DNA from 4 places in the Brevibacterium sp. FME37 genome. Region 1 is predicted to be linked to each of the others. Evidence: riboswitches for the same ligand, from Rfam matches in the RefSeq annotation. Region 1 holds a riboswitch; each other region holds the start of a gene.
The links. A riboswitch is a leader RNA that binds a small molecule or an ion and turns the genes downstream of it on or off. The one in region 1 is predicted to bind thiamine pyrophosphate.
Positions count from the first base shown of each region.

Region 2: another riboswitch for thiamine pyrophosphate. It lies ahead of thiM (hydroxyethylthiazole kinase); the one in region 1 lies ahead of INT29_RS15265 (ECF transporter S component).
Region 3: another riboswitch for thiamine pyrophosphate. It lies ahead of INT29_RS11460 (TenA family protein); the one in region 1 lies ahead of INT29_RS15265 (ECF transporter S component).
Region 4: another riboswitch for thiamine pyrophosphate. It lies ahead of INT29_RS03775 (3-oxoacyl-ACP reductase); the one in region 1 lies ahead of INT29_RS15265 (ECF transporter S component).

Region 1 covers NZ_JABUYE010000014.1:52,804-57,538, reverse strand. Annotated here, with positions in the region: gene INT29_RS15270 (ABC transporter ATP-binding protein) at 1-1,487, opposite strand, end outside; gene INT29_RS15265 (ECF transporter S component) at 1,487-2,116, opposite strand; TPP riboswitch at 2,140-2,248, opposite strand; gene INT29_RS15260 (universal stress protein) at 2,275-3,183, opposite strand; gene INT29_RS15255 (DUF4916 domain-containing protein) at 3,302-3,841, opposite strand; gene INT29_RS15250 (MmgE/PrpD family protein) at 4,044-4,735, shown strand, end outside.
Region 2 covers NZ_JABUYE010000024.1:33,534-38,268, forward strand. Annotated here, with positions in the region: gene INT29_RS18880 (ATP-binding cassette domain-containing protein) at 1-743, shown strand, start outside; gene INT29_RS18885 (sugar ABC transporter permease) at 740-1,951, shown strand; TPP riboswitch at 2,119-2,222, shown strand; gene thiM (hydroxyethylthiazole kinase) at 2,210-3,046, shown strand; gene thiE (thiamine phosphate synthase) at 3,043-3,774, shown strand; gene thiD (bifunctional hydroxymethylpyrimidine kinase/phosphomethylpyrimidine kinase) at 3,771-4,637, shown strand; gene INT29_RS18905 (TenA family protein) at 4,699-4,735, shown strand, end outside.
Region 3 covers NZ_JABUYE010000008.1:158,459-163,193, forward strand. Annotated here, with positions in the region: gene INT29_RS11445 (HutD family protein) at 323-838, opposite strand; gene INT29_RS11450 (MFS transporter) at 1,056-2,489, shown strand; gene INT29_RS11455 (VOC family protein) at 2,566-2,928, opposite strand; TPP riboswitch at 2,994-3,100, shown strand; gene INT29_RS11460 (TenA family protein) at 3,091-3,807, shown strand; gene INT29_RS11465 (uridine kinase) at 3,820-4,500, shown strand; gene INT29_RS11470 (hypothetical protein) at 4,539-4,735, opposite strand, start outside.
Region 4 covers NZ_JABUYE010000002.1:347,426-352,160, forward strand. Annotated here, with positions in the region: gene INT29_RS03765 (DUF885 domain-containing protein) at 1-826, shown strand, start outside; gene INT29_RS03770 (LLM class flavin-dependent oxidoreductase) at 903-2,228, opposite strand; gene INT29_RS03775 (3-oxoacyl-ACP reductase) at 2,243-3,055, opposite strand; TPP riboswitch at 3,140-3,233, opposite strand; gene INT29_RS20555 (GntR family transcriptional regulator) at 3,284-3,985, shown strand; gene INT29_RS03785 (aspartate/glutamate racemase family protein) at 3,988-4,713, opposite strand; gene INT29_RS03790 (NCS1 family nucleobase:cation symporter-1) at 4,727-4,735, opposite strand, start outside.

The sequences.
Region 1 (4,735 bases):
CGCCCCTCCTGGGTGTCTCCAGCTCCGGATGTCTGCTTCTTGCGCTGAGCACCGCCGAGGACGACGCGTCTGGCCCCGATCGCTTCGAGGAAGGCATGATCGTGACTGATGGCGACCACCGTTGATCCGCGTGCGAGGACATCGAGGAACTGCCCGACCAGCCCTGCCCAGGTCAGGGCGTCCTGACCGAAGGTCGGCTCGTCGACGATGAGCAGCTGCGGGCGGGGAGCCATCATCGCCGCCACCGACAGTCGCCGCTTCTCACCACCGGAGAGCCCCTGCGGATGTGCATCAGCGAGACTTTCAAGGCCCAGCGCCTGCAGCAGTTCGGCGACACGCTCCTCAACCTGGACCGCTGACCATCCGGCCAGACGCGGACCCAGCGCCAGCTCCTCGGCGACGCTGGAGCGCAGGAACTGATGCTCAGGCTCCTGGAACACCATCCCAATGCGAGGAGCCAGGAGTGCTGAGGGCCAGCGGAAGGGCCTGGCATGCTTGGCCCCGGAGCGTAGGGAACCCAACGCATTGACCTCGCCACCGAACTCGGGAATGAGGCCGGCCAGGGTCAGTGCCAGCGTTGATTTTCCGGCACCATTGGCGCCGATGATGCCCACTGCTTCACCTGTACGGATGGACAGATCGAGGCCAGCCGCGGCCGCAGCCTTCGCCCGCGGACGAGCAACGTCGAGTCGTTCGGTCCTGAGGACGAGGTCGCCGTCCGGCCTGGATTCGGTGCGCAACGGTCCCGCACGCCCAGGCACCCAGATTCCACACTCAATCAGCGCCTCTGCGAGTTCCGGATCACCGAAGACCAGCCTCGGCGGGCCTTGTGTGAGCAGACCATCTGGGCCCAGGACGATCACGGTGTCCACATGATCGAGCCACAGATCGACCCGGTGTTCGACGATGATCATCGTCGCCGAGGTGGCCGCCTGGGTGCCGAGGACAGCATCACGAACGGAGACGGCCGAGTCCGGATCGATGTTCGCAGTCGGCTCGTCGAGGATGATCACCTGCGGTGCCATGGCATGGATTCCGGCCAGCGCCAGCCGCTGCTTCTGACCTCCGGACAGGGCCGCGGTGGGATGGTCGTGGGGCAGATCGAGGCCCAAGGCCGCCAGCGAAGTGGAGATCCGGTCTTCGATGACATCAGCGGGCAGCCCCAGATTCTCCATGCCGAAGGCGACATCGTCACCGGCGCGGGAGAAGATCACCTGCGAATCGGGATCCTGCAGAACCAGCCCGGCATCACCTCGGCGAGGGTCGGGTGGCCGGTCACCGATGCGCAGCTGGCCGGTGGCCTCACCGGACTCGGCAGGCAGAACCCCGGCGATCGCATGTAAGAGAGTGGTCTTGCCGGCCCCGGAGGGACCGAGCAGAAGCACCTTCTCACCCGCATCGATGCGCAGATCGAGCGGGCCCACCGCAGGTTCGTCACGATCTGCATGGCGCCACGAAAACCCCTGGGCGCGAATCGGCAGAGCCATCAGCGCAGGCGGCCGGAGGCGAAGGAGGACAGTGCCCCGGTCTTCGCGATCGCACGGTAGGCGAACCACGCGCCGATGCCGGAGATGACGACGCCGGAGATGATTGCGCACACCGTGTAGGCCGCCTGGAAGCCGAACTGCCATTCGGCGTTGTACATGATGTTCTCGCTCACGGACATGAACGCGGCCGCCAGCAATCCGGCCAGGCTCGTGACCCACAGATTGAACTTCCGATAGCCGAAGGCGGCGAAGATGAGCTCGGCGCCGAGGCCCTGGACGAGCCCGGAGAGCAGGACGGTGGCTCCGAAGTGGGAACCGAGGACCGCTTCGACGATGGCGGCGATCAGCTCGCACAGAAGGGCGGCACCTGGTTTGCGGATGATGGCCCCGGCCAGTGGACCGGCGAGAACCCACAGGCCGGCGATGAGGCCGATCGAGGGTGGAAAGGCCTGGAACCCGAGTTCGAGGACCTTCCAACTCAGGGCCAAGACCCAGAAGATGAGTCCGACGCCGATTCCGAGCACAGCGGTGACGACGTAGTCGACGACCCTCCACTGCTTCGACGCCGGTGCTTGGGAATAGGCTCGTGCGGTCTTCGCAGTGGATTGCGGCGCGGTTGTTTCTGGCATTGTGCCTCCTCATATCAAGGAGGGGTAGAAGAGTCTCGACTTCCTTCGGCGGTGCTAGCCGCATCAGGTTCGAGGGTCTGCAGCTTCATCTGCACTCTCAGCACCCATTTCGGCGCTCCCCTGTCGTGGCAACCACTGTACAGCAGGTAGGACGGGACTCAGCTCGGGACGACCATGACCGGACCCTCGGCATGGTGGAGGACTCTGCGTGAGGTGGAACCCAGAATGGCGCTTCGGATTGCTCCGCGGCCGCGAGTGCCCAGGACGGTCAGCTGCGCGGTCCGCGAGGCTTCGCCGAGCACCTCTGCAGGATCTCCGGTCGGCACCGTTGCACTCACTCGCAGATCGGTGAACTGCTGTGTCACCGTCGCGACCTCGGTCTCAAGCGCGGTCTCGAGCTCCAATCTTCTTCGGCCGGTGACCTCGGAGCTCAGCTCGAGCTCGGGATACCAGTAGAGCCATTCATCTCCAGAGGGCAGGACGGAGACGATCTCGAGGGCTGCTCCTCGTGAAGCAGCCACCTCGGCTGCGCTGAACATGGCCATCCGGCCGAACTCGGAGCCATCGACGGCGACGACGACCGCACCTGAATTCGAATCTGAGTGGTGGCCGGGAATGACTATCGTCGGGCAGTGCGAGTGCGCGGGCAGAGCCGTGGACACCGAACCGAGGATCCGTCCCATGAACCCGCCGCGACCGCGTGACCCCACGACAACCGTCCGGGCGTGAGCGCTCAGGTCTCGCAGGACGCCGGCGGCATCGCCTTCTTGGGCGCGGTAGGAGACAGGGCCCGGGTGGGCGCTCAGCTGCTCGGCCGCCTCGGTGAGGGTCTTCTCGACTCCTCGGTGCGCAGCTTCGAGCTCATTGTGCTCTGGCATGGACGCAATGTTCGGATAGATCATCGTGGGCACGGTGTAGGCGGAGACCACGGTGAGCGCGATGCGGCGGCGGGCGGCTTCGGCTGCTCCGTATTCGAGTGCGCGTACGGCGAGTTCTGAGCCGTCGTATCCGACGAGGATTCCGAGTTTCGTCGATGTCTGTTCAGGTGAGAGCTTCTCGGCAGTCATAGCAGACCTCCCAAAGGGGGCCGACGCTACCCTGACGAGGACGATGGCCCCGATCATCAGAACCGTTCTGGTCAGGACTATTCTACCAAGATTCTTCTACGGAATGTAGAGGAAAGCCTCAGATCGCGAAGCCCATATGGGCAAGCGCGTAGCGGAGGATGTGCTCCTGTCCGTGGCACATCTCGCCGACGATATCGGAGCGCAGAGTCTCTTCCGGGGTCAGCCAGTCGAGGCTCAGTGCATCGGCGCGGGGAGTGCACTCACCGCGGACTTCGAGGATGAAGCACATCGAGATCGCATGTTGGCGAGGGTCGTGGAGGAGCGAGGATCCCTCGGTGGGGAAGTACTCGGCGATGTGGAAGGGTGCGATCGCGGGCGGAATCACCGGCAGCGCCATCGGGCCGAGGTCGTTCTCCGCGTGGCGCATCAGCGCCGCACGGATGCTCTCATGAAAGCGAATGCGTCCGCCGACGACCTCTCGGCCCAGGGTTCCGTCGTCCAGGCTGCGCAGCAGCAGCCCGATCCGTTCGACGTCTCCGGACTCGCCCACCCGGACAGGGATCGCGTTGACATAGGGGATGGGCAGTCGCCGTCGCAGCTGAGCGAACTCGGCATCATCGAACCAGTTCTCGTCGAAGTCCAGAGCAGTGCGCGTCATGGCTCAATTGTGTCACAGTTCACCGGCGCGCTCGAGAGTTCCGATGGGTGGGACCGGGTGGTGGTTCTTCGTTGGAGTCGGGTAAAGTATCTTGATGTCGAGATAAAATTCTGGCCAGACCGTGACAGTGAAGTGACGTAGCCTACAGTTGTGTCAGCCACTGACAGACCTGAACGGTCAAGGATGTTTGAAGGGGTTAACCATGATCAATCATGAAGTCCGTACGCACAAGAGCTCAGAGAACCTGGCTCGCGAAGACCAACTCGCCTGGAAGATCGCCGAGGTCGCATCAGACCCGACTCCAGTGGATTCAGAGGTCACCGAAATGGTGATCAACCGCGTCATCGACAACGCCTCGGTGGCCGCAGCCTCGGTGCGCCGCTCGGCTCCGCTGCACGCACGCGAACAGGCGCAGACCCACCCGTACTCACCTGGTGCCACCGTCTTCGGTCTGCCCCTGGGTGAGCACTTCTCCCCGGAATGGGCAGCCTGGGCCAATGGAGTCGCCGTTCGTGAACTCGACTTCCATGACACCTTCCTCGCCGCCGAGTACTCACACCCCGGCGACAACATTCCACCGGTTCTCGCAGTCGCCCAGCACAAGGGCATCAGCGGCAAGGACCTCATCAACGGCATCGCGACCGGATACGAGATCCAGGTCGACCTGGTCAAGGGAATGTGCCTGCACGAGCACAAGATCGACCACGTCGCCCACCTCGGCCCATCTGCGGCTGCCGGTATCGGCGCCATGCTCGGCCTCGACACCGAGGTCACCTTCCAGGCGATCCAGCAGGCGCTGCACGTGACCACCGCGACCCGTCAGTCCCGCAAGGGCGAGATCTCGTCGTGGAAGGCACACGCCCCCGCATTCGCCGGCAAGATGGCTGTCGAATC
Region 2 (4,735 bases), on a different contig from region 1:
GGATCAACAAACGATTCGGTGCGGTCCAGGCGCTGACCGATATCAACCTCACCATCGGCCGCGGCGAGGTCGTCGGACTCGTCGGCGACAACGGCGCCGGCAAGTCGACTCTTATCAAGGTCATTGCCGGAGTCCATGGCTGCGACGAAGGTGAGATCATCATGAACGGGACCTCTCAGAAGTTCGCGTCGCCGAAGGATGCACAAACGGCCGGTGTCGCCACGGTTTTCCAGGATCTTTCCCTGTGCGAAAATCTCGACGTGGTGGCCAACCTCTTCCTCGGACACGAGGCTACACGCGGTGGTGTCCTCGACGAGGTGGCCATGGAGGCGAAATCTTGGGAGCTGTTGCGCAGTCTCTCGGCGAAAATACCAAGCGTGAGGGTGCCCATCGCTGCGCTCTCCGGCGGACAACGTCAGACTGTTGCGATCGCCAGGTCCCTCCTCGGCGATCCTTCGATCGTGATGCTGGACGAGCCGACGGCAGCGCTCGGCGTCGCACAGACCGCGGAGGTCCTCAATCTCATCGAGCGTCTGCGTGAACGAGACCTCGGGGTGCTGTTGGTCAGTCACAACATGGCTGATGTTCAGGCTGTGGCTGACCGTGTACACGTGCTGCGCCTGGGCAAGGATGCCGGTGACTTCCCCGGTGACGAACGCACGGACGTGCTTGTGGCAGCGATCACCGGTGCCAGCGACAATGTCGTGACCCAAAGGGCCACGCGAAGGGGAGAGCGCCGATGACCCGCAACTCATTCATCACGGACTCTCGGCTTTCGCACGAGGGATTCTTCTCGACCTTCCTACGACGCGTCAAGGAGGGCCAACTCGGTTCGCTTCCGGTGATCATTGCCCTTGTCGTCATCATCATCGTGTTCCAATCAGCGAACGACAAGTTCCTCTCTCCCGCCAACCTCGTCAATCTCTCATCAACGGTTGCCTACATTGCGATTCTCGCTCTGGGCATCAACTTGATTCTGTTGCTTGGCGAGATCGATCTGTCATTGGCGCAGTTGGGTGGGCTCGCAGCGTCACTGCTGGGAGTCCTTGTCGTCAGACAAGGAGTTCCGCCTCTGATCGCACTCGTCATCATGCTGGTGTTGGGTCTGGTTGTCGGAGCGATCCAGGGGTGGTTCTTTGCGGTGGTCGGCATCCCGGCCTTCGTTGTCACCCTGGCTGGATTGTTGGCTTTCACCGGACTGACTCTGACGACGCTGGGTGTGCAGAAGAATCTGTCGATGTCTGGTACATTCGCCTTTGACTTTGCGAACTTCTACTTTCCGGCGATGTGGGCTTATGTGTTCGGCGCAGTCGCGGTGATCGGCTTCGGAGCAGGTATCGTCTCGTCGAAACTGCGTCGCCAAGCGGCAGGACTCGACAACCCTAGCTGGACCTCGGTGACAGTGCGCATCGTGCTGCTGGCAGTGATCGTGTTTGGCTTCCTCATCCTCGTCAACCAGGACTTCGGCCTTGTGTTGCCCTTCTTGCTCATGCTGGTCATTGCGATTTCCATTGACCTAGTACTGCGCAAAACCCGCTACGGAAGATCGATCTACGCTGTCGGCGGCAAGGTCGAGGCAGCCAGGCGTGCAGGCATCCAGGTGACGTGGGTGAGAATCAGCGTTTTCATGGCCGCCGGTACCCTCGCAGCTCTTTTCGGCTTCATCAAGGCAGGTGTCAACTCGAACGCGGGTTCGACGTTGGTGACCACGCAGGATCTGCTCAATGCGATCGCTGCGGCAGTCATCGGCGGCACCTCGTTGTTCGGTGGACGCGGCACAGCCTGGGCTGCAGTGCTCGGTGCACTGGTCGTCGGTGCGATCAACAACGGTCTCTATCTCATCGGTTTCAACTCCGATGCCCAGCTGATCATCACCGCACTCGTCCTTCTCGCTGCTGTTGTCATCGATGCCCTCAGCCGCCGCGGACAGAGGTACGTCGGACGAGGTTGATGCCACCCGCACCGAGCGGACCACTTAGCATTGACCGGCGACGTTACAAAGTCGCCGGTCAATGCTAAGTAGTCCGCTCGATGAGTCTTCGTTGGGTAGACCCAGTTGCAGGGAGGCGGGGCGAGCCTTCCAGCTCGCTCCGCCTCTGTCGTGCTGATACAGTCGAAGCCAATGACATGGGGTGCCTCGTGAACATGAAGCGCGGCTGAGAGAACACCCATCGAACCTGATCTGGGCCATACTAGCGAAGGGATCGTCATGGTTGACTTCGACCTGCGTTCTGCGCACGAGCATATGCGTGCGAGCAATCCACTTATCCAATGCATCACGAACACCGTCGTGCAGCAATTCAGCGCCAACGTGCTTCTGGCCATCGGCGCCGCACCGGCGATGCTCGACCACGAGGCCGATGCTGCACAGTTCACGCGCATCGCCAGCGGACTGCTGGTCAACTTCGGAACCGCCACGAACCAGCAGTTCCTTGCCGCCGATGCCGCCATCGACGCAGCCAACGAAGACTCCAAGCCGTGGGTTCTTGACCCGGTGAGCATCGGAGCCGTCGATTTTCGGACCACGCGAATCCGCCGTGCCGCAGCCTCGGGACCCACCGCGATTCGCGGAAACGCCTCCGAGATCGCGGCCTTGGCCGGAGTCGGGTTGGGCGGTCGAGGCGTCGACTCCACCGACGAGGTGGATGCTGTGATTCCTGCCGCTGCCGAACTGGCGCGGTCGACCGGAGCCATCGTCGCGGTCTCAGGACCCAGGGACGCGATCGTCGCCCATATCGACGGAGTCGATCATGTCGCCCGCCTCGACGGGGGCCACTCTTATATGCCGCTGGTCATCGGCACCGGGTGTTCACTCGGCGCAGTCACCGCCGCGTACCTCGTCGGAGCAACGACCGCCTCGGCGAGGTTCGATGCTGTGATCGCCGCCCATGCGCACTTCAAGGTTGCCGGTGAAAGAGCTGCAACTGGTGCCAAGGGCCCCGGCAGCTATTCGGTGAACTTCCTCGACGCGCTGTACACGCTCGACGCGAAGCAGCTGGCGGGCGCACAGATCGAGGCCGACACCTTTGAAGGATCACAGTCATGAGCGAAGCCAGCTACGAAGCCAACTACGAAGCAAACTCCCGTCTGGCGGGCATCGACACTCGGCTCTACCTCGTCACCGACTCGGTTCAGTGCCGGGAGACCGGACGCAGTGTCGCTGAAACCGTCCGCGAGGCAGTTGCCGGGGGAGTCGGGATCGTTCAGGTCCGGGACAAGGACATCGACGATGACGCCTTCTACACCCTGGCACGCGAGGTCATCGCCGCCGTCGGCAGCGCAACAGCCGATACAAACCGTCGCGTACCCGTCGTCCTCAATGACCGCGTCGCCGTCGCCCAACGGCTCCTTGCCGAGGGCGTGCACGTCGACATCCACGTCGGGCAATCAGACACACCTGTCGAGGAAGTGCGCGAACTCGTCGGTCCAGAAACCCTCATCGGGCTCTCCGCGGCCAACGGTGCCGAATTCTCTGCTGCCCGGGAATCGGGAGTCGTCGACCTCGTCGGAATCGGGCCCGTCTACGACACCACGACGAAGACCGACGCACCCGACGGGATCGGTCCCGACCGCCTCAGCGAGCTTGTGGATCTGGCAGGGTTGCCTGCTGTTGCCATCGGTGGGATCAGCACCGTGCGTGCTGCCGAATTGCGAGGTCGGGGCCTGATCGGTATCTGCGTGGTCTCCGCGATCTGCCGTGCCCAGGACCCACGTGCCGCGGCAAGGCAGCTTCTCGCAGAATTCGGCGATGGCCAGGCGGAGGCAACTCAGTGACCACCCGACCACCTATTGCGCTGTCCGTTGCCGGCACCGACCCCAGCGGGGGAGCCGGCATCCACGCAGATCTCAAGACCTTCACAGCTCGCGGGGTGCTGGGCACCACTGCAATCACCGCGCTCGTCGCGCAGAACACCCACGGTGTCTCCCAGGTCTACGGAATCGACGATGCCTTCGTCTCTGACCAGCTCGACAGCGTATTGAATGATATGCCCGTCGACGCCACCAAGTCGGGGATGCTCGGCTCACGCTCACTTGTGGAACTCGTGGTCGCACGGGCGGCGGGGAGCCAGCTGGGCTTCTACATCGTGGACCCGGTTATGGTCGCAACCTCAGGGCACCGCCTCCTCGAGGTCGATGCCGTGGCCGCCGTCCGCGATCACCTGCTCCCGGTCTCGGACCTCATCACCCCGAACCTGCCCGAGGCGGCACTGCTGATCGGCGATGACGAACCCGTGGCCCAGAACCCGCAGGAGATGTTGGACCAGGCCAAACAGTTGCTCGCTCGCGGGCCTCGCGCGGTGCTGCTCAAGGGCGGACACGCGATCGAGGGCGACGTCGCCGACGTTCTCGTCACCGCCGAAGGCACCGTCACCGACTTCACCCACCCACGGGTGGACACCCCGAACACCCATGGCACCGGGTGCACATTGTCGGCCGCGATCACCGCCGAGGTGGCTGTGCTCAAGCGTGAACGTGCAGTGGCCGACGTGAGTGCGGACCTTCTACACGAAGCCGTCGACAACGCACTGAACTATCTGGCCCGCGCCCTGAAATCTGCCGCGAACTGGCAGGTCAGCCTCGACCCGAAGGGTGCTCATGGGCCCGTCGACCACCAGGTCGACATCGTCCGCAGCTGACCCCAACACACCAACATTCCTCGGGGCCCGGATGAGGGTCCCACGAAGTCAGGAGACACAGATGTCGACAGATTTTTCCGCAGGACCTCAGACCACTC
Region 3 (4,735 bases), on a different contig from region 1:
AATCACCGACTCCGGAGGTTGATCTGTGGTGATCTTTTGCTGATCCGTCGTGATCGGACGCTGATCCGTCGTGCCCATTCAATCTGCTTGACTCATTCTGATTCGACCCCAAAGTTCCTCCGATGACTGGTCCCTGAGTCCAGTATCGTCCGTCGATTTCCGGAGTTCCTGACCCACCCCCGTAGAAGCTGGGACAACACTGTGAACAGGAAGTCGCCCCAAGGCCTCTGACCTGCAACGATGATGGTCAATGTGACGCACGGGACATGCGCTTCGCATGATATTCGCAGGTCCGGATTCGGTGTCTGCGACGACCTGTGCCTCAGTGCAGGACGGCCACGCCGAGGTGGTCCGGAAGAACGTCCGATTCCTCGAGCTCCAGCAACTGGAATCTCGGGTACCCGGGGACCGAATCCAAGGTCACTGCGAACAGCCCGGTGCCGGTGAATCGCGTCGACAGCTCCAGTCCACGCTGACCTGAGCCGAGCCTCTTGTTCATCTCGACCATAAGATTGAGCGCGAAGCACGGGGTGCCCAATCCGACGAGGGACACCTTCTGCTCACCACGGAATAGTGCGGGCTCGGCCGGCGTCACCGGGTGCCTGTGACCGTCGATCTCAAGGACCACCTCGGCGCCGGTGGGAAGAAAGGTGCGCGCCATGCCGGGCAGAAGCGAGAACTCAGCCGGACGGTCCAGACGCGCGATGCTCAGGCGCCAGCGCCGAAGGGCCGGTGTCAGGACCTGCGAATCGGTGAGCGAGACGAGCTCGGTCGTCTCCCCCGCGCCATTGGCCCAGGGAACCGGTTCGAGGTCGTCGAATGAAGTGATCACGCGCATGTGATCACTGTAGTCGCGGCGCACCACTTGCCAAGTGAGCGCAGAGGACTAGCCTTGGAACGTGCGTTTTGCCCATAACGATCGGGTTGCGAACAGATACAGCGGAAACATCACCCATACAGAAGAGAGGCACGCCGGGGTTTCCTCCGCGTGATTCTCAAGTGCCCTGAACAGCAGTTCTCGTGTGTCTCTCCCCCGGCAATCGGAAGGGAAAAACATGTTCGGACCAGACAACGTCCGCAAGCGCTGGCGCCCAGAAGAGATCACCGTGACGAAACCCGATGTCACGAAACGTGCCATCGGAGCAGCAGCGATCGGAAACGTCACCGAGTGGTACGACTTCGGCGTCTATGGCTACCTCGCCGTCGTCATCGAGGGCATCTTCCTCCCCAAGGACTCCGGCCCCATCGGCCATGTCATCGTGGCCGGGCTCTTTGCAGTCGCCTTCCTTGTCCGCCCGCTCGGCGGAATGTTCTTCGGCCCCTTGGCGGACAGGATCGGCCGCAACAAGGTCCTGGCGATGACGATGATCATGATGGCAGCCGGCACCTTCCTCATCGGCGTGATCCCTGACTATGCGACGATCGGTCTGTGGGCGCCTTTCCTTCTGCTTGCCTGCCGACTCCTGCAGGGATTCTCCACCGGCGGCGAGTACAGCAACGCGATGACGTTCATCGCCGAATACGCACCGGATCGGCGCCGAGGATTCCTCGGCAGCCTGCTCGAGGTCGGTACCTTCACCGGCTACGTCCTCGGCGCTCTGGTTGCCACGATCATGCAGGCCGTATCCACCACAGGCTTCCTGGAGACCTGGGGCTGGCGCATTCCCTTCTTCGTCGCCCTGCCGTTGGGTTTCGTCGGCGTCTACCTGCGGACGAAACTCGCCGACACCCCGGCATACAAAGAGATGGAGAAGCTCTCCGAACAGGAAGAATCCAGCAACCGCACGAAGGGCGAGTTCAAGAAGATCTTCGCGCTGTGGCCCAACCTTCTGGCCTGCTGCGGTCTGGTCCTGGCGTGGAACGTCACGAACTACATGTTGACCTCATTCATTCCCCTCTACTTCCCGATGGTCCAAGACATTCAGGGCAGCGGCGGGGTCTCAGAACTCACGTCCCAGATTCTGCAGATCCTCGTTATGGCGGTCTGTCTCGGACTGATTCCGGTCATCGGCAAGGTCTCTGATCGGGTGGGCCGCAAGGCAGTTGTGCGCGCGGGATCGATCTCACTCATCGTGCTCTCATTCCCGTCTCTGATGCTCATCCGCGGTCATAGCGACATCATCGTGTTCCTCGGTCTGCTGATCATGGGGCTCAGCCTCATCTGCTTCAGCGCGACGATGCCCTCGACGCTGCCTTCCCTGTTCCCGACGATGGTGCGAGCAGGTGCGCTGGCGATCGCCTTCAACATCTCGATCTCACTGTTCGGCGGCACCACCTCGGTCGTGATGACCAGCCTCATCAGCGCCACCGGCTTCCTCATGTGGCCGGCGATCTACCTCGTGGCCGCGGGAATCATCGGACTCGTTGCGATCCATTTCGTGGAAGAGAGCAATGGTCGTCCGCTGTGGGGATCGACTCCGTCGGCGGCTTCGGAGGAAGAGGCCGAGGACTTGGCAGAAGAGCTCAACCAGGAGACCGAAGCGACCTGAGCCGGTGCTGTCTCCTCAGGGTCTGAAACACCCAGAGGGCGAGCGCACCCAGGGGCGGCCCACCCTGGTGACAACCTCAGTTCAGAACGATGCAGAACGGGTGACCTGCCGGGTCGAGGAAGACGCGGAAGGTCTCGCCTGGCTGGTCAACTGCCTTCCCTGCACCGAGTTCGACCACTGCTGCCTCGGCGACATCAAGGTCATCGACGACGACGTCGAGGTGCATCTGCTGTGGGTGGGCCTGGCTCGGCCAGCTGGGGGCGTGATAGTCCTCGACCTGCTGGAAGCAGATCGGCGGCCAGGAATCTGATGTGATCTCTGCCCAGGTGCCGTCGTCATCGACTCTGACCTGCCAGTCGAGGAGTTGACCGTAGAACTCCGCGAGTTCGCGTGCGTCAGGGGCGTCGAGAACGACGACGGGCTGCTTTGCGATTGCCATGCTGGAAGTCTACGCGCCACCGGTGTCACGGTGAAGGGCACAGGTGCTTCGCCGGTGCTAGGCTCGAAACACCACAGGGGAGCGCCGACGAGACCGGTGCTGAGAGTGCGCAAGCAGACCCTTCGAACCTGATCCGGTGAGCACCGGCGGAGGAAGTGAGAGATGACAAGGATGAACGACGTCCCACAGCAGACCAGCACCAGTATTCACCTGAACCCAGGCGGGCCGGTGGCGACATTGAGAGCGGCGACCGCTCCCACCTGGGACGCCGCGGTCGGGCACAGGTTCGTTAAGGAACTGTTCGCCGGGACCCTCGACGATTCCGTGATGAAGAAGTATCTGATTCAGGACTATCAGTTCTTCGAATCGTTCCTGTCGATGCTCGGCGCCTGCGTCGCCCACGCCGATGGCATCGGCCCCAAACTCCGGTTTTCCAAACAGCTCGGATTCCTCGAAGCAGATGAGAATTCCTACTTCCTTCGGGCCTTCGCCGAGGTGGGTGCCAGTGCCGATGAATACGACGATCCGGTGCTGACCGATCCGACCGCGCGGTTTCGCACCATCATGTATGACGCGGTCGTTTCTGCCTCTTACCCGGACCTGCTCGTCGTGCTCGTCATCGCCGAATGGCTCTACCTCGACTGGGGCGAGCGCGAGCAGCCGATGCCCCGTCGCCACGTTCACACCGGATGGATCGAGCTGCATCATGGTGTGGACTTCCGTGCCTGGGTGCAGTTCCTCGTCGACGAACTTGAGAGGGTGTTTCCCACCGGCGACGAGGCTGAATCCGCCACGGCCCGGGCCCGGCTGGCGCGCCTCTGGCAGCGGACGGTTGATGTGGAGTTGGCGTTCTTCGAGGAGGCCCATGTGCTCGACTGAGGGCGGCACCAGGTGAGTACCCGTCGTGCGGTTCTGCGGCAGCTGCTTGCACAGATCCGCGAGATCAATTCTGGTGGGCGGAGCCTCATCGCCGTCGACGGGGTCGACGGAGCGGGCAAGACCGTTCTCGCCGGGGAGCTTGTTCGGCTGGCTGCCCAGGATGGGCTCCGCTCTGTTGCTTCGCTGAGCATCGACGGCTTCCATCACCCACGTTCGACCCGGTATGCGAGGGGGCGAGGACCCGAGTCGTTCTACCGTGACTCCTACGACTACCCAGCGCTCAAGCGGTCAGTCGCGACTGCGTTCAAGCAGGGGCTGCCTGTTGTCACAGCCGTTTGGGATGTTGTTGCCGATGCCAGTATCGAGAGTGCACATTCCAGTCTCGACTTGCCACAGGATTGCGTCCTTCTCGTGGATGGCATCTTCCTCCATCGGCCTGAGCTCCGTGAGTTGTGGGACGCCAGCATTTGGGTGCAGGTACCTTTCGCGGTCTCTGTTCCGCGCGGGAACGAGCGCTTTTCCGGGCAGTACGATCCTGATCCCGAGGCAGAGTCCAACCATCGCTATGTCGGCGGGCAGCGGCTCTATTTCGCACAATGCTCGCCGTGGGAGATGGCGACATGGGTCCTCGACAACGAGGATCTGGCACACCCCCGCCTTGCCGCACGAGCAGGGCCACCGATAACTCAGTAGCCGAGAACTAGAAAGGGGCAGGCAACGCACCATCTGCCTCACACAGGGGCATGCTGATTGTGCTTGACGATCTTCGCAACGATCGCAGCGACGGCGCAGCCTACTGCGATGAGGAATGGCACTCCGACAATCACCGTTTCGACGATCATGACGAAAGTGTGCTGGAACATGTTCGCCAGAATATTCACAGCGGCGAATGCCACCATGCTGAAAGCGAGGAAGAAGCCGGCTGTCT
Region 4 (4,735 bases), on a different contig from region 1:
GGTCATGGAGACGCTGAACAATGATCCCGAACGCACCCTGCATGGAGCCGAAGGGCTGCGTGAGTGGATGCAGACAGTCGCCGATGAGGCGATCACGGAACTCGGGAAGTCCCACTTCGACATTCCCGAGCCGGTGCGCACGATCGAGTGCAGGATCGCACCCTCGGCGACCGGAGGCATCTATTACACCGGCCCCACCGACGACTTCTCCCGTCCGGGTCGCATGTGGTGGTCTGTACCCGAAGGCGTCACCGAGTTCGCGACCTGGCAGGAGAAGACAACCGTCTATCACGAGGGCGTGCCCGGCCATCATCTGCAGGTCGGCCAGGCCACGTATGTCTCTGACACTCTCAATCGCTGGCGCCGACTCATGTGCTGGGTCTCCGGGCACGGCGAAGGCTGGGCGCTCTACGCCGAGAAGCTCATGGCCGATCTCGGCTTCATGAACGATCCCGGTGACTACCTGGGTATGCTTGATTCCCAACGCCTGCGCGCCGCACGCGTGGTTCTCGACATCGGATTCCACCTGGGACTCGAGGCGCCCGCCAGCCTCGGCGGAGGGACCTGGAATCGGGAGAAGGCCTGGCAGTTCCTCACCGACAATGTCGCCATGGATCGCTCCTTCCTCGCCTTCGAACTCGACCGCTACCTCGGCTGGCCCGGGCAGGCCCCGAGCTACAAGATCGGACAACGGCTGTGGGAGCAGTTCCGCGATGAGGCCAAGGCCGAGGCCGGAGCGGACTTCGATCTCAAGGCCTTCCACACCAAGGCCCTGAACTTGGGATCGGTCGGCCTGGACACACTGGGCCGGGCCATGAAGCGCTGAGCCTCGCGAGTCGTTCGAATCCGGTCGGTTGAGCTCTACCGCACAGCGGGCTCAGCCGCTCAGCGGGCCCGGCTGCTCAGCCGCTCAGATTCTCCCGCAGCGTCAGGCCCTGGTAGGCGCCGCGGAAGCGTCCCCGCTCCTGCAGTACCGGCACGACGAGCTCGACGAAGTCCTCGAGCCCCTGGGGCAGCCTCGGCGGCATGAGGTTGAAACCGTCGGCCGCGCCACCATCGATCCAACGCAGAATTTCGTCGGCAATCTGCTCAGGTGTCCCGACGAACGTCGCGTGCCCGCCACCGGCGCCAAGATAGCCGAGCAGTTCCCGCACCGTCGGCCTGGTGGTCTCGATGATCCGCAGCACCGTGGCATAGCGCCCCTGCGGTCCGGTGAATTCCTCGAGCGGTGGCAGCTCGGGCACCGGAGAGTCGAGGTCCCAGTCGTAGGCGTCCTGACCGATGAAGAACGACAGCTGTCGCAGGGAGTCGTCGATAGGCAGGAGCGAGTTGAGCCGGTGCTGCTGCTCTTTGGCCTCGTCCTCGGTCTTCGCCACGTAGGTGACGAGTCCCGGCATAATGGTGATCTCCTCAGCCTCCCGCCCGTGGGATCTCGCTCTGGAGAGGATGTCCTGCCGGTATTCGAAGGCCGACTCGAAGTCCCAGGCCACGGCGTAGATGCCGTCTGCGAATCTGGCTGCGAGTTCGCGTCCCGGTGCGGAGGCACCGGCCTGGACGACGACGGGTCGACCCTGCGGCAGGCGAGGGATGTTGAGCGGGCCGGCGACTGCGAAGTGCTCGCCCGTGTGGTCGATCGTTTGCAGCGCCTCCTCATCGGCATAGGATCCGCTGCGATCGGCTTTGATCGCCTCTGCCGGCCAGGAGTCCCAAAGTTCTCTGAGCACGGCGGTGAATTCCTCGGCCCTCCCATAGCGCTCATCGTGATCGGGCAGGCGCTCCATCCCGTGATTGCGGGCCTCTGCATCGGTCATCGAGGTGACGATGTTCACGCCTGCTCGGCCCCCAGAGATGTGGTCTAGGCTCGCCAGGATCCGCGCGGCGTGAAACGGATCCCAGAACGTCGCGGACACCGTGCAGATCACGCCGATGTGCTCCGTGGCCCGGGAAAGTGCGGTGAGGGTGGTCAGGGGCTCGAGGAACCAGCGCGGACCCTTGCCCAGTCCGCCGAGTCCCGCCGACTGTCCGTCGGCGAGGAAGAACGCGTCGAAGCATCCGCGTTCGGCGGTGACGGCGAGTTCCTCCCAGTAGGTGATGTCGCCCAGACGTTCGACGGGTGATTCTGGGGCTCGCCACGCAGCCGAATGGTGCCCGCAGCCGTGGGCGAAGAGGTTGAGGTGGACATCGCGTCGACTGCGCTGTGCAGCGCCGGTCGTAGGCGTGGTGCTCATGTCTGCAGGGCTCATCAGTTCTTCACCAGTCCGCCATCGACGACGAGGTTCTGCCCTGTCACCCCGCGGGCCCAGGGTGAGGCGAAGAAGAGTGCGGTGTCTGCGAATTCCTCCGGCGTCGTCACCCGCTGCAGGGGTGTGCCCTGCGCAATCGCGTCGAAGACCGCCTCGGGGGTGGCCGAACTCGCGTCGGTAGTGCGCAGCAGCCCACCGCTGATCATGTTCACCGTAATCGCCCGTGGGCCGAGATCGACGGCGAAGGTCCTGGTCAGTGACAGTAACGCGGCCTTGGCTGCGGTGTAGTCGTGGTAGGGCACGACGGGATTCTGGAATAGGTTGGAGCCGATGTTGATGATCCGCCCCGAGCCGAGTCGGTCGAATCCGGCCAGCGCCGCCTGCGTCGTCCTCGTCGCCGCTCCCACTGCACCGAAGAACTGCCGACCGAGGTCCTCGACCGTGATCTCGTGAGCGTGGGAGCGAGCGTCGCCGTTGAAGGAGAAGTCGACGAGGGCGTTGTTGACCACGGTGGAGACCGGGGCGCCGAAGTGTGCCTCCGACAAGGCGAAGAGCTCCTCTACCTGATCCGCTTCACAGACGTCGGCCCGAATGGCCACTGCCTGCGAGGGATGCTCGGCGACGATGCTTTCTGCAGCATCCTTGCTGGTGAGATAGTTGATGACGACTTTGGAGCCGGCCCGCAGGAATGCCGTGGTCAGGCTGCGGCCGAGTCCACGCGCGCCGCCGGTGATGAGGACGATCTGGTCCTTGATCGCCGGCGCCGAGGCAGGTGTGTCCACGGCGTTCTCAGATTGGTACGTCTTCGTCATATCTGTGTCCTTCTGCTCGAGGCGAAGGAACACCGAAGACCGACGGTGCGCAGCCGCAGTCGAGGAGCCACCTCCGCGGTTCGCAGTCTCTGCTGCGGACAATCCCTTCGCCGGTACTGACCGGATCAGGTTCGACGGGTGTCATCTCAGCCTCTTGCAGGCACCCCGTGTCACTGCCAAGCACCCTAGCAGACCGATCGCAGGGACGAAGAATGAGAGAATGGCCTCGTGAAGAACAATGACGATCCACGCTCTGAAACCGTGCGGCGCTCTGAAACCGTTCGAGTCACCGAGGTGCTGCGCAACGAGATCATCGACGGTGTGCGCCTGCCCGGCAGCAAACTGGTGGAGCGGAATCTGGCCACGGAGCTCGGGGTCAGTCGTGTGCCGATCCGTGAAGCCCTCAAACAGCTGGCCTCCGAGGGGCTGGTGGCGAATCGGCCGAACACCTGGTCGACGGTGCGTGAGTTCTCCCCCAGCGACATAGCCGACCTGAATGAAGTGCGCGCAGTCTTTGACATTCTGTCCTTCGAACTCGCCGCGCAGCGTCACAATCGGGAGGGCCTGGCGAGGCTCGAGGCCACCTTGGCCAAGGGCAAGGAGCAATCAAAGGCAGGGGACGTGGTCGGTGCCCATCGCTCGGCCGCGGACTTCCACGCGATCGTCACCGAGCTGTCCGGCAACCGTCTGCTCACCGAGATAGGTGAGCTCCTCGATTCACGCATGCGCTGGCAGCTCAGCCAACACGACGACCTTGACTTCGTTGCCACGGAACACGCCGAGCTCTATGACGCGATCGCCCATCGGGACCAGACGAAGGTCAGGGATCTGGCTGCCCGACATCTCGGGACCAGTCAGGATCAGCATGACAAGCACAAGGATCGCCTCGCCCGGGCCGTCGACGAAGAAGCAGAGTCGGTCGAGGACTGAGCTCAGGCAGCGTTGAAGGGCCACCCATTCAGCTGCTTGGGACGGGCAGGGGCGTAGGTACGGACCTTCGAGGTTGTCAGTCCCAGCCCCACCAATGATTCGGCCAGCTTCACCGCGGCGGTGACGCCGTCGACGACGGGAACATCGCAGCGTTCGACGACGACCCGCTTGAGGTCTGCCATTCCTCCACACCCGAGGACGATGGCCTCGGCACGATCCCGTTCGACCGCCTCGGCGGCTTGATCAGCGATCGCCCCCACGGCACGCTCGGGCTGATTCTCCAGCTCCAGCACGGCCATCCCGGAGGCCCTCACCGAGGTGCAGTGAGCGTTCAGCCCGGCCAGGAGGAGTCTGTCCTCAATGAGGGGAACCGTGCGATCAAGCGTCGTGACGACCGCGTACCTGTGGCCGAGGAACATGGCCAGGGCCGCCCCTGCCTCGGTGATGTCGATGACGGGAACGTCGAGGAGTTCCTGCAGACCTTCGCGGCCGTGTTCGCCGTAGCCTGCCTGAATGACGGCATCGAAGTCCCCCGGGTATTTCATCACCGCGTCCATGACCCCCAGCGCCGCGAGATAGCTTTCGACATTGCCCTCGCAGGACTCCGCTCCGAAGCTGGGGGTCAGCGCGACGATCTCGGTGTCCGCCGAGGCGACCTCCCGTGCCGCACGGGCGATGGACTCGGTCATCGACTCGGTTGTATTCACGTTGACGACGAGGATTTTCACGATGAGCTCTCAATCAGTGTGT